One region of the Streptomyces sp. H51 genome, then DNA from elsewhere that is predicted to be linked to it. Evidence: riboswitches for the same ligand, from Rfam matches in the RefSeq annotation. Region 1 holds a riboswitch; each other region holds the start of a gene.

Region 1 (4,204 bases):
CATCATAACGTCATGTACGTCCTGTACATTTTTTGCAGAGACAGCTCCGGGGGGAAGCTCCGGGGACAGCTCTGTCGCGAGGAGGGGTATGCCATGACCCGACCGTCCGCCCGCCACGTCCTGCCCGAGTTCACCGAACGGACCTCGTCCGGGCCCGGGTCGACGGATCCGTACGCGAAGCTGCTGGAGGAGCGGATCCTCTTCCTCGGCACGCCCCTCGACGACACCGCGGCGAACGATCTGACGAGCCGGTTCATGTACCTCGAGCACAAGGACCCCGGCCAGGACATCGCGCTGTACATCAACTCGCCGGGCGGCTCGTTCAGCGCCATGACGGTGCTCTACGACACGATGCGGTACCTCTCCTGCGACGTGCGGACGACGTGCCTGGGGCAGGCCGCCGCCACGGCCGCGGTGCTGCTGGCCGCCGGGACTCCGGGCAAGCGCTCCGCACTGCCGGGCGCGCGGGTGGTGATCCGCCGGCCCGCGCTCGCCGAGCCGGTGCGGGGCCAGGCGAGTGATCTGGCGGTGCGGGCGGAGGAACTGACGCGCAATCGCCGTCTCGTGGAGGAGATGCCGGCCCGGGCCACCGGACACAGCCGGGAGAAGATCGGCGCCGACATCGAGCGGGACCGGGTCTTCGACGCCCGACAGGCGGTGGACTACGGCCTGGTGGACCGGATCGTCCCCGGCCGCCGGGCCTCCTTCGTCCCGCCCGCCGGGAGGTGAGCGGCCGGTGATCCCTCCCGAACTCCCGCCGCTGCCCGCGCTGACCCGCGCCGAGGGCGAGCTGATCGACCGTTACCTCGACGTGGTCGACCTGCTCGGCCGCATCAATCCGGCCCACCACGGCGACACCTACCGCGGGCTGCGGGCCGCGCAGGCACTGGTGGCCCGGGCGGCCGAACTGCGTGACGCCCTCGCCCTGATGCACCAACGGGGCGAGACCGAACTGCACGCCCCCACCCTGGCGCGGGCCCTGCGGGTGCTGGACGGCGAGCGGCGCACCGCCCGGGTCACCGTGCCTCCGCAGCCCGGCACTTGAGGCATCCGCCGGGCCCGGGCGGCGGTCGCCCGGCGCGGTGTCCGGACCGGCGCCGAAACGGACCAAACGGCGTACCGCCTTCCGGACTAGACACACCTCCTCTTTTTTGACCGGTCGAGTTGCGCAACCGGCCCGACCGGAAGGCGGAATGAGGCATTTCTTCGCTGGTCCGGGCCGCTTCGCAGGTGATGACGCGCGTCCGAACACAGGGCTGCCCACCCGAACGGGTGAGTGGTGAGTAACAACACAAATCCCCGTTTCCGTTGGGCTTTTCGGACATCCGTGAGCCAAGATCCGTGTCTGACGACAAGCCCCCGCCGCCGCGGCGGGGCGATCCGGGCGGACGCCGAGTCCTGCCGCCGCCCGGATGACCGGTCGACAGGAGTGGATCGGCAGGAGTGGAGGACCCGAGCACGACGGGTCGCCGGAACGGTCACGCCATGACCGGGCCGAGCAGCCCTTGGGGTGAAGCCGCGCGAGCGGCCGGGCAACTTCGCCAGCCCGAATCCGACAGGTCATCCTTCACAGGCGGCTGACGAAGGGTTGCGCATGACTGCGCTCAATCGTGTCCCGTCGCTGATCGTCCGGGCCGGCACGGCCTCGGCCCTCACCATCGCCGCGGTGGGCGGCTCGGTCGTGGTCCCGGGCTTCAGCTCCGACGCGGCCGCCGCGACGCCCGCGACGAAAGCACTTCAGATCGCGGCTTCCAAGAAGGGTTCGCCCTACCGGTGGGGCGCCACCGGTCCGCACCGGTTCGACTGCTCCGGGCTCACGCTGTACTCGTTCAAGAAGGCGGGCAAGAGCCTGCCGCGTACCGCGGCCCAGCAGTACAACAAGACCCGCCACATCTCCGCCAAGAGCCGCAAGGCCGGAGACCTCGTGTTCTTCCATTCGGGTTCGTACGTCTACCACGTCGGCATCTATGCCGGAAAGGGGAAGATCTGGCACGCCCCGAAGACCGGGGACGTGGTGAGACTGCAGAAGATCTGGACGAAGAGCGTCTGGTACGGCCGGGTCAGCTGATCCTTGCGTGCGGTGGCGGCGCCCTGACACGCCGCCACCCCACGAGGCGTGACACGGCCCTGGGCGGTTACCCGTTCAACCATGGCCGACCACGTCCCCTGCACCGCACGCAACGAGACCCCGCTGGAACGCGCCGACCGCAATTTCGGCGAACTGCTCCAGGAACTGCGCGTCACCCAGACCGGGGTGCAGATCCTCTTCGCCTTCCTGCTGACCCTGGCCTTCACCCCGCGCTTCCCGTCCCTCGACCCGGTGCAGCGGGCCACCTACGTCACCACACTGCTGCTCGCGGTCCTCGCCGCCGCCCTGTTCACCGCGCCGGCCGCGCTGCACCGCTCGCTGTTCCAGCGGGGCGCCAAACCGCGCGTCGTCCAGGTGTCCTCACGGCTCGCCACCACCGGCATGGGTGTGCTGGTGCTGGCGTTCACCGGGTCGGTGCTGCTCGTGGTGGACGTGACGACGGGCCGGGCGGGCGGGGTGGCCGCGGGCGCGGCGACCCTGTGCGTGTGCCTCGGCCTGTGGTGGCTGCTGCCCCGCCTGGTGCGGCGGGCGGGCCTGTCCGCCGAGCAGCAGGCCGCGCCCGTCGTCAGGCAGCCGGGACCGCCGCGCGACGCGGCCGTCCACCGCGAGCCGCCGGTACGGCGCCGCTGAGCCCCTCTGCCGAGGCCGGTGACGCCGCCGAGCCCCTCGCCCGAGGCCGGTACGGCGCCGCCCCACGCCCGAGGCGAACACGGCGCCGCTGTCCTCCTCGCACAGGCACCGTTACGACTCCTGCTGGCCGGCCGCCGGCACCGGCCGCGCCGGCACCTTCCACGGCAGTTCGATGGAGACGGTCTTGCCGCCCTCCCGGGTGGGGCGCACGCACAGCCTGCCGCCGCACTCGGCGGTCAGCCAGCGGATGATCACCAGGCCGCGGCCGTTGTCCTGCTGGACGGCGGCGGGCAGCCGCTTCGGGAACCGGGGGTGGCTGTCGGTGACACCGATGCGCAGTTGTTCGTCGCGGTCGAGTTCGAGTCCGACGGTGAAGGTGGGCGACTGCCCGAGGGTGTGCTGGACGGCGTTGGTGGCGAGCTCGGAGACGATCAGCCGGACGGTGTCGGCCACCTCCGTGTGCGGCGCCAGGCCCCACTCCACGAGGGTGTCGATCGCGTAGGTGCGGGCCGCGCAGACCGAGGCGGGATCGCTCGGCAGGGTGACGGATGCTTCCAGATGGTCTGCCATGGCGACGTCGTCCCTTTCCCACGGGACCGCTGGTCCGACACGGAGCGGATGGTTCGAGTACGGTCCCGGACTGGTGCTTGGCCGTCAGACTGCCATCACCGCACCGGCCACGGCTGGCGATCCACCGAGATATGCATATATCTGTCGCTCAAAGCGGTGAACTCTGCCACGAGAGACCGTATCGGGGCGCCTCATGAGGAGTAAGGAGGGACCCATGCAGCACGGTCCCGCGGTGCGCCGCAGGAAGCTGGGCGCCGAACTGCGCGCGCTGCGCGCCGAGGCGAGGCTCACCAGCGGTGAGGCGGCGCGGCTGGTGGGCTGGCACCAGTCGAAGATCAGTCGTATCGAGACGGGCACCAGCGGGGTGAAACCGGCCGATGTGCGGTTGCTCCTGGACGCCTACGGGGTGTCCGATCCGCGGCTGCGCGATCTGATGCTGGTGCTGGCGGGCTCGGACGAGAACACCGGCCGGCACCACTGGTGGCACGCCTATCGCGGCATCCTGCCGCCGGACTACAGCGACTTCATCAGCCTGGAGTCCCAGGCCGACGCGATGCGCACCCTGGAGACGTCGGTGGTGCCGGGGCTGCTGCAGACGCCCGAGTACGCGCGGGCGGTGACCCGGGCCGCGACCCGCGGGCTGGACGACGCGGGGCTCGACGCGCTGGTCGAGGTGCGCCTGGCCCGGCAGAAGGTGCTGCGGGCCGACCCGCCCCTGGAGTTCAGCGCGGTGCTGGACGAGGCGGTGCTGCGCCGGGAGATCGGCGGGCCCGAGGTCATGGCGCGGCAGCTCGAACGGCTGGTCGAGGCGGCGCGCCTGCCGCAAGTGCGGCTGCAGATCCTGCCGTTCGGCGCCGGAGCGCACGTCGGCGTCACCGGATCTTTCGTTATTTTCTCATTTTCGAGCACTCCTGA
Region 2 (4,204 bases), on a different contig from region 1:
CCATCGACGAGGAGCTCGCCCGGTTCGCCGAGGAGGGCCCTACGGCCGAGGAGATGGAGCGCGCCCAGGCCCAGTTGGAGCGCGAGTGGCTGGACCGGCTCGGCACGGTCGCCGGCCGCGCCGACGAACTGTGCCGGTACGCCGTCCTCTTCGGCGACCCGCAGCTCGCCCTGACCGCCGTGCGGCGCGTGCTCGACGTGACGGCCGAGGAGGTGCGGGACGCCGCCAGGGCGCGCCTGCGCCCCGACAACCGCGCGGTGCTCGTCTACGAGCCCGTCGCCGCCGAGGTCGCGGAGGCCGCGGACCCGCCCGAGGACCCGGAGGCCGAGGCCACCGTGGAAGGCACCGACGTCAACGAGGAGGCGGCCAAGTGACCGAGCTCGCCACGATGGAGTTCCACCCCCGGCCCCGCGCGGGCGAGGCCAGGCCCTGGGCGTTCCCGGCCCCCGAGCGCGGCACGCTCGACAACGGGCTGACGGTGCTGCACTGCCACCGCCCCGGCCAGCAGGTCGTCGCCGTGGAGGTGCTCCTGGACGCCCCCCTGGACGCCGAGCCGGCCGGCTTCGACGGCGTCGCCACGATCATGGCCCGCGCCTTCTCCGAGGGCACCGACAAGCACTCCGCCGAGGAGTTCGCCGCCGAGCTGGAGCGCTGCGGCGCCACCCTCGACGCGCACGCCGACCACCCCGGCGTCCGCCTGAGCCTGGAGGTGCCGGTCTCCCGCCTGGCCAAGGCGCTCGGTCTGGTGGCCGACGCCCTGCGGGCGCCCGCCTTCGCCGACAGCGAGGTCGAGCGGCTGGTGCGCAACCGCCTCGACGAGATCCCGCACGAGCTGGCCAGCCCCGCCCGGCGCGCCGCCAAGGAACTGTCGAAGGAACTCTTCGCGGCGGACTCGCGGATGTCGCGCCCGCGCCAGGGCACCGAGGACACCGTCTCCGACATCGACTCCGCGGCCGTACGCGCCTTCTACGAGAAGCACGTCCGCCCCGTGACCGCCACCGCCGTGGTCGTCGGCGACCTCACCGGCATCGACCTCGACGCCCTGCTCGGCGACACCCTCGGCTCCTGGACCGGCCCGGCGGCCGAGCCGCGCCCGGTGCCGCCGGTGATCGCCGACGACACCGGCCGCGTCGTCATCGTCGACCGTCCCGGCGCCGTCCAGACCCAGCTGCTCATCGGCCGGGTCGGACCCGACCGGCACGACCGTGTGTGGCCCGCGCAGGTGCTCGGCACCTACTGCCTGGGCGGCACCCTCACCTCCCGCCTGGACCGCGTGCTGCGGGAGGAGAAGGGCTACACCTACGGCGTGCGCGCCTTCGCCCAGGTGCTGCGGTCCGCGCCGGACGGTTCGGGCGCCGCGATGCTCGCCATCAGCGGCTCCGTGGACACCCCGAACACCGGCCCCGCGCTGCACGACCTGTGGACGGTGCTGCGCACCCTGGCGGCGGAGGGCCTGACCGACGCGGAGCGTGACGTCGCCGTGCAGAACCTCGTCGGCGTCGCGCCGCTGAAGTACGAGACCGCGGCCGCCGTGGCGAGCACGCTGGCCGACCAGGTCGAGCAGCACCTGCCGGACGACTTCCAGGCGACGCTGTACCGGCGGCTCGCCGAGACCGGCACCGTGGAGGCCACGGCGGCGGCCGTGAGCGCGTTCCCGGTGGACCGCCTGGTGACCGTCCTCGTCGGTGACGCGTCCCGGATCAAGGAGCCCGTCGAGGCCCTCGGCATCGGCGAAGTGACCGTCGTGCCCGCCGAGTAGCCGCACCCGCGGGCGGGGGCCCCGGTGACCGACGGGTCACCGGGGCGCTCTTGTGCCCGAATTGAGGCGGAGGCTGCCCGTCTGCCCTGTGGCATGCGCTACAAAAGCGGTCTTCCGTTTGGGGATGGAGAGGCGGCCCGTTTAGCGTCTTCCGGGCTGTTCGTCAGGCAGTGCGCCGCACCCGCGGCACCGGACAGCCATCGCCGAGTCCCCGTACGGCGCGAGCCAGGGGAGCCGGGGACCCACGTCCCTGGGGTGAATCGGACGCCCGCGCCGCGGCGAGGGGGCCCGTAGGAGACCTTCCTGCTCCGAACCCGTCAGCTAACCCGGCAGGCGAGAGGGAAGGAAAGGACCAGCCACACACATGGCGTTCACCTGCGCCACCGGCAAGCACCGCCGCCCCAGCCGTCTCAGGAGCACCACCGCGCGCGCGGCGGGCATGGCGACCCTCGCGACCACCGGTGTCGTCGGCGCTCTGGCCGCCCCGGCGCTCGCCGCCGACAACACGGTCGAGCGGACCGGCCTGCTCCCCGTCGTCAGCCTCGGCGACGCGGTCGCCGAGAAGATCGACGCCCAGGCGGAGGCCCAGCAGCAGGCCGCCGAGGACGCCGCGATCGAGAAGGCCGCCGAGCGGGCCGCGCGCGAGAAGGCCGCCGCGCTGGCCGCGCAGGAGCGCGAGGCCAAGGCGCGCGCCGCCCGCGAGGCCGAGCGCGAGCGCCTCAACGCGTTCACGTCGCCGATCGCGCACTCGTACGTCTCCACCGGCTACCGCACCGGCGGCTCCGTGTGGTCCTCCGGCAGCCACACGGGAATCGACTTCCACGCCGCGAGCGGCACGGCGGTGCACGCCGCCGGAGCCGGCACGGTCGTCGAGGCCGGCTGGGGCGGGGCGTACGGCAACCAGGTCGTGATCAGGATGGCCGACGGCATGTACACCCAGTACGGCCACCTGTCGTCCATCGCCGTCTCGGTGGGCCAGACGGTGGCCCCGGGACAGCGGATCGGCCTGTCCGGCGCCACCGGCAACGTGACCGGACCCCACCTGCACTTCGAGGTCCGCACCACCCCCGAGTACGGCTCGGACGTCGACCCGCTCGCCTACCTGCGCAGGCACGGCGTGAACCTCTGAGGACGGATCACCGGTCCGCCGCAACTCCGCTCCGACCCGAGCCCCGGCCCACCGGCCGGGGCTTTCGGCGTTCCGTCTCCCCGGCCGTCCGGCCCGTTGACCAAAAAATATCCCTGGATTCCGGCCCGCCGTCGGAAATTCCGGCCCATTGCATTAGAGTCACTGAACACACGTCAATCGTCGACGTTTCACGGGGATTAATGCGGAGGTCGGTCATGCGCATTCCCGCGCACTCGGTGTGCACGGCCATTCGGGACGACATCGTCGCGGGTGTCCACGAGCGCGGCGGCCGGCTCACCGAGGAAGTCCTCGCCCGCCGCTACGGCGTCTCCCGCGTCCCCGTCCGCGAGGCCCTGCGCACGCTGGAGGCGGAGGGCTTCGTGGTGACCCGGCGGCACGCGGGCGCGTGCGTCGCCGAGCCGACCGAGCAGGAGGCCGCCGACCTGCTGGAGATGCGCGTGCTGCTGGAGCCGCTGGGCGCCGCGCGGGCCGCCCAGCGGCGCACCGAGGCCCACCTGAAGGTGCTGCGCGGCCTGGTCAGGCTGGGTCAGGAGCGCGCCAGGAGGGGCAACAGCGACGACCTGCGCTCGCTGGGCGGCTGGTTCCACGAGACGCTCGCCCAGGCCTCCCGCAGCCCCGCGCTGACCTCGATGCTGACCCAGCTGCGCCAGAAGATCTCCTGGATGTACGCCGTGGACGCGCCGGCCGACCCGATGGAGTCCTGGGCGGAGCACGGGGCGATCGTCGACGCGGTGGCACGCGGCGACGGTGAGCGCGCGCGGGCGGTCACGGCGCTGCACACCGAGCGCTCCACCACCGCGCACCGGCTGCGCTTCGGCGGCGGGGCGGACCGCGCCGACCGTGTGAGGAACTCGCAACATCCCGTAAACATGTCTGGCCTGCGGTATTAACATGCGCGCCGTATACAAAGAGCAGATATTCAGCCGGGCTCTATTTCTGCTGCCCTTTTCCGTGCGCGCCGTGAATTCCCGCCCGCGCGCCTTCCGCATGTCCGCGTGACGAATACCGCCATCCGATCAGCCGCCATCCGATCACCCGCCATTGCGTCCGGCCTCCGGCCCGTGAACGACAATTCCACGGACCCGCCGACTTCACGCGCGCCCGCCCCACGCCAGGGGCACCCGCCCGTTCCGCGGCGAAGCCGCCCGGATCCGGCCCGCACCACGCTCGCACCACGCCCGGGACTGCCCGGGACCGCCCGCGCTCGGTCCGCGAGCCGGCGAGTCGCACGCACCCGGCTCGGGGGAGAGGGCGGCACAGCCGCACACCGGCGGGGGATGGTGGAACCGCCCCGG
Region 3 (4,204 bases), on a different contig from region 1:
TCTGCCCGACGTTCCGGGCGTGGTTCTCGGAGGCGTAGAAGTCGACGTAGTCGGCGACCTCGAAGGGGAGGTGCAGGGTCACCGCGGACAGCGGGTGCAGGAACCGTTCGACCGTCTCCCGGTGGGCGGGCACGGTCACCCACGCCGTCAGCGCGCGCCGTACGTCCGACCAGGCGGTGCGGCCCGCGGCGAGGAGCGGGTTCAGCGAGGGCCGCGCGAGCAGGGAGGCGTACGGGGAACCGAGCGCCACCGCCGCCGCGCCCGCGTCGAGGACGTGGTCGCCGAGGCGGACGCCAACGGTCCGTTCGGCGGATCCCTCGGGCGAGAAGACGCCGTAGGGAAGGTTGTGCGGGCCGAAGGGGTCGCCCTCGGGGACATCGAAGGGGGGCATGGGTGCTGCCTCACTCTCACCATGTGTCGCGTGCCGTCATGGGGCCGCGCGTACCGTCATGTGGCCGGGCCACACGTTACGGCCGAGTCGCCTGTCTTGGGCAGTTGTCCTGGACGGTGTCCAACAAGTCGGCAATGTCGGGGTTCGTCGTGTCGGAGGTGTCGATTCCGGGCTGATCCAACCGACGGCAGTCATCGGCGCCGGACCCTTCGGCCTGTCCACAGCCGCCCCCGGTGAAGCGGGCGCGGTGAAGCGGGCGCGGTGAGCCGGGTGCGGTGAAGCCGGTGCGGTGTGCCGGGTTCGGCGCGGGCTCCGCAACCGCCGTGCGGGCGCGGTGAGTAGGCGCGGCGCCCGACCGTATTCTCTGATCATGGCCGCACCCACCGCATACGCACTCGTCGCCACCGACCTGGACGGCACCCTGCTCCGAAGCGACGACACGCTCTCCGACCGTTCCCTCGCCGCGCTCGCGCGGGCGGCGGAGGCCGGCGCCCGGCACCTCGTCGTCACGGGCCGGCCGGCGCCGCGCGTACGGCCGTTGCTGGACGCCCTCGGCGGTGGCGGGCTGGCGGTGTGCGCGCAGGGCGCGCAGGTCTACGACGCCGCGGCGGACCGCCTGCTGTGGTCCGTCACCCTGGACAGGGAACTGGCCGAGACCGCGCTCGGGAAGATAGAGGCCGAGGTGGGGGAGGTGTACGCGGCCGTCGACCAGGACGGCGTCGACGGGCTCACGCTCATCGAGCCCGGCTACCTCATGCCGCACCCCACCCTGCCCGCCGTGCGGGTCGGCCGGCGCGGCGATCTGTGGAGCGCGCCGATCAGCAAGGTGCTGCTGCGTCACCCCCGCCTGAGCGACGACGAGTTGACGGAGACCGCGCGCGCGGTGGTCGGTCCCCTCGCCACGGTCACCATGTCGGGACCCGGCACCGTCGAGCTCCAGCCGTGCGGGGTCACCAAGGCGACCGGCCTCGCGCTGGCCGCCGAACACCTCGGTCTGGGCCCGCACCAGACGATCGCCTTCGGGGACATGCCCAACGACATCCCCATGTTCGACTGGGCCGCCCACGGCGTCGCCATGGCCAACGCCCACCCCGAACTCCGCGCCGTCGCCGACGAGATCACCCTGTCGAACGAGGACGACGGCATCGCCGTCGTCCTCGAGCGGCTGTTCTCCGGGGCCTGACAGCCGCGCCTAGTAGGCGCCGTAGACGTTGTCGATCGAACCGTAGCGCTTGGCCGCGTAGTTGCAGGCGGCGGTGATGTTCGCGATCGGGTCGTAGGGGTCGTACGAGGTGCCGGGCACGTGGTAGGCGGCGAAGGTCGGGTCGATGACCTGCAGCAGGCCCTTGGAGGGGGTGCCGGCGGCGGCGTTCGAGTCCCAGTTGTTGATCGCCCTCGGGTTGCCCGAGGACTCGCGTATGACGTTGCGGTAGATGCCGTTGTACGAGCCCGGGATGCCGTGCTGTGCCATGACGCTGAGGGAGGCCCGGATCCAGCCGTCGAGGTTGTCGGGGTAGCCCAGCGAGGCGGCGGTGACGGTGGTCGAGGTGGCCGCGGACGCCTCGGTCGCGCCGACGAGCGGCAGGGCGAGCACGGCGAGGCCCGTGCCGGCGACGGCGAGTTTGCGGACGAGACGGGAGTTTCTGACGCGGGGGTGCCGGGTGACTGCAGACATGACGGTTCCTCTCCGGCGCCTGCGAGGTGAGCTGTCGGGTTCGGGCGGGAGATGCCCGGCCGCCTCGCCCTGCGGCGACGCGACTTCACCCCCAGCCGTCCCGGGACGGTGCCCGGTCCGGCGACTTACCTGGTTCCCCCGCTCCTGCCGTGCGTGAGTTCGTCGATGGCTGTTCCCGGGCGGCGGCAGGATTCGGCGTCCGCCCGACAGGCCGGGAACGTATGCGAGAGCACATGTCCGGAACAAGTGGCCGTTTCGTATGCCGGGCTTTTTGACCTTGATGCGGGGTGTATGGGGTGCTTGATCCTTTGCAGTAGCCAAGGGCCAAATGGGCGGCGGGGAACGGGATGTGAGGGTGTGGCGCGCGGGCGGCGGTGCGGGGGTGGGCGTGAGCCAACTCACGGGCATTCACAAGTGCGGCAAAACGGTCAATGGGGCCAACTCGGTTGCAATGGGCCGCCCGTGGGTCGGGGTGGCGCCATGTGGGCGGACTGCCGCCCGGCGGTGGGCGCGGTGGAGGGTCGGCGGGCGGCCAGGTGGCGGCCAGGGGTGGCCAGGGGCGGCTCGGTGGGGGCCTGTGGGGGCGCCTGGGGCGGTTCGACGGACGGCCCGCGGGTGGCACGCCGGGCGTGGTCGGGTGCGTGGTGGTTCGGCCGACGGCCGGCAGCCGACGGCCGGCAGCCGGCAGCCGGCCGTCGGCGGCCAGCGGGTGGCGGGTGGCGGGTGGTGGCGGGTGGTCGCCGGGTGGGCGGCGCCCTCCCGTGCCGCCCGGATCGTCTTGCGTGCCCACGTCAGAAGGCCCCTGGTGTGGGCGCCGCGCGGACGCCGTCCGACCGCCGATCCTCGGCGCACGCTTCCCCTGTCGGCCGATCCTCGGCCGATTGGGTAAGTCAGTAAATGTCTGTTCATATCTGGTGATCGAAAACATACCGGCCGTGATCCGATACCGCCCGTGCTGGACGGGTGGGCGGCATGGGTGATCGAAAGCCGACCGGATACGCTGACTTAGTGGGGGCAGCGACCTATCGACAAACCGTGTGATCGCCAGCAGACACCAGCAGACAGGAGACCCCTCGTGACCGTCGTCGGGCCATTCGGGCTGAGCGTGCGGGACCAGGCTCTGGAAGCCGATGTCCAGGCCGGATTGGCGGCTGTCGAGGAGGGACTGCTCGAAGCCACCAAGAGTGAGGTCCCCTTCATCACGGAGGCCGCCCAGCACCTGGTGCGGGCAGGCGGAAAGCGGTTCCGCCCGCTCCTCGTGATGCTCGCCGCCCGGTTCGGTGACCCGTACGCGCCGGGGATCGTGCCGTCGGCCGTGGTCGTGGAGCTGACCCACCTCGCGACCCTCTACCACGACGACGTCATGGACGAGGCGGCGGTGCGGCGTGGCGTGGACAGCGCGAACACGCGCTGGGGCAACTCGGTGGCGGTCCTCACCGGCGACTTCCTGTTCGCCCGCGCCTCGCACATCCTGGCCGACCTGGGGCCCGAGGCGGTCCGGGTGCAGGCCGAGGCGTTCGAGCGGCTGGTCACCGGGCAGATCCTGGAGACCGCGGGCCCGCAGGACGGCCGGGACCCGGTCGAGCACTACCTCGACGTCCTGGGCGGCAAGACGGGGTCGCTGGTGGCCGTGTCCTGCCGGTTCGGCGCGATGATGTCCGGCGCCGACGAGACGGTCGTCGACGTGCTCACCCAGTACGGGGAGCGGCTCGGCGTCGCCTTCCAGCTGGCCGACGACGTGCTGGACATCGCCTCCGACTCGCACGAGTCCGGCAAGACCCCGGGCACGGACCTGCGGGAGGGTGTCGCGACGCTGCCCGTGCTGCGGCTGCGGGAGCGGGCGGCCCGGCTGGGGCTCGCCGAGGACATCGCCCTGTGCGAGCTGCTGGACTCCGACCTGAGCGACGACGCGCGGCACGCCCGGGCGCTGGCGGGGCTGCGGGCGCATCCCGCGCTGGAGCAGGCGCGGCGTGACACCGTGCGGTACGCGGAGGACGCCAGGGCGGCCCTCGCGCCGCTCCCGGAATGCGACGCGAAGGCGGCGCTGGTGCAGCTGTGCGACGCGGTGGTGCACCGCGCCGGGTGACGCGCCCGACGGCCTGGTTCTGCCCGGTTCCGTCCGGTTCGGTGGAGTGAAG

What was found. A riboswitch is a leader RNA that binds a small molecule or an ion and turns the genes downstream of it on or off. The one in region 1 is predicted to bind cyclic di-AMP.
Positions count from the first base shown of each region.
Region 2: another riboswitch for cyclic di-AMP. It lies ahead of VKA29_RS10910 (M23 family metallopeptidase); the one in region 1 lies ahead of VKA29_RS09775 (C40 family peptidase).
Region 3: another riboswitch for cyclic di-AMP. It lies ahead of VKA29_RS16070 (transglycosylase SLT domain-containing protein); the one in region 1 lies ahead of VKA29_RS09775 (C40 family peptidase).

Region 1 covers NZ_JAYMHD010000034.1:94,747-98,950, reverse strand. The annotation lists gene VKA29_RS09785 (ATP-dependent Clp protease proteolytic subunit) at 94-729, shown strand; gene VKA29_RS09780 (hypothetical protein) at 737-1,045, shown strand; cyclic di-AMP (ydaO/yuaA leader) riboswitch at 1,380-1,591, shown strand; gene VKA29_RS09775 (C40 family peptidase) at 1,595-2,068, shown strand; gene VKA29_RS09770 (DUF6328 family protein) at 2,150-2,719, shown strand; gene VKA29_RS09765 (ATP-binding protein) at 2,831-3,289, opposite strand; gene VKA29_RS09760 (helix-turn-helix transcriptional regulator) at 3,504-4,204, shown strand, end outside.
Region 2 covers NZ_JAYMHD010000038.1:79,027-83,230, forward strand. The annotation lists gene VKA29_RS10900 (M16 family metallopeptidase) at 1-374, shown strand, start outside; gene VKA29_RS10905 (pitrilysin family protein) at 371-1,759, shown strand; cyclic di-AMP (ydaO/yuaA leader) riboswitch at 1,951-2,110, shown strand; gene VKA29_RS10910 (M23 family metallopeptidase) at 2,124-2,888, shown strand; gene VKA29_RS10915 (GntR family transcriptional regulator) at 3,104-3,799, shown strand.
Region 3 covers NZ_JAYMHD010000050.1:9,318-13,521, reverse strand. The annotation lists gene fahA (fumarylacetoacetase) at 1-391, opposite strand, end outside; gene VKA29_RS16075 (HAD family hydrolase) at 762-1,574, shown strand; gene VKA29_RS16070 (transglycosylase SLT domain-containing protein) at 1,584-2,066, opposite strand; cyclic di-AMP (ydaO/yuaA leader) riboswitch at 2,068-2,241, opposite strand; gene VKA29_RS16065 (polyprenyl synthetase family protein) at 3,142-4,152, shown strand.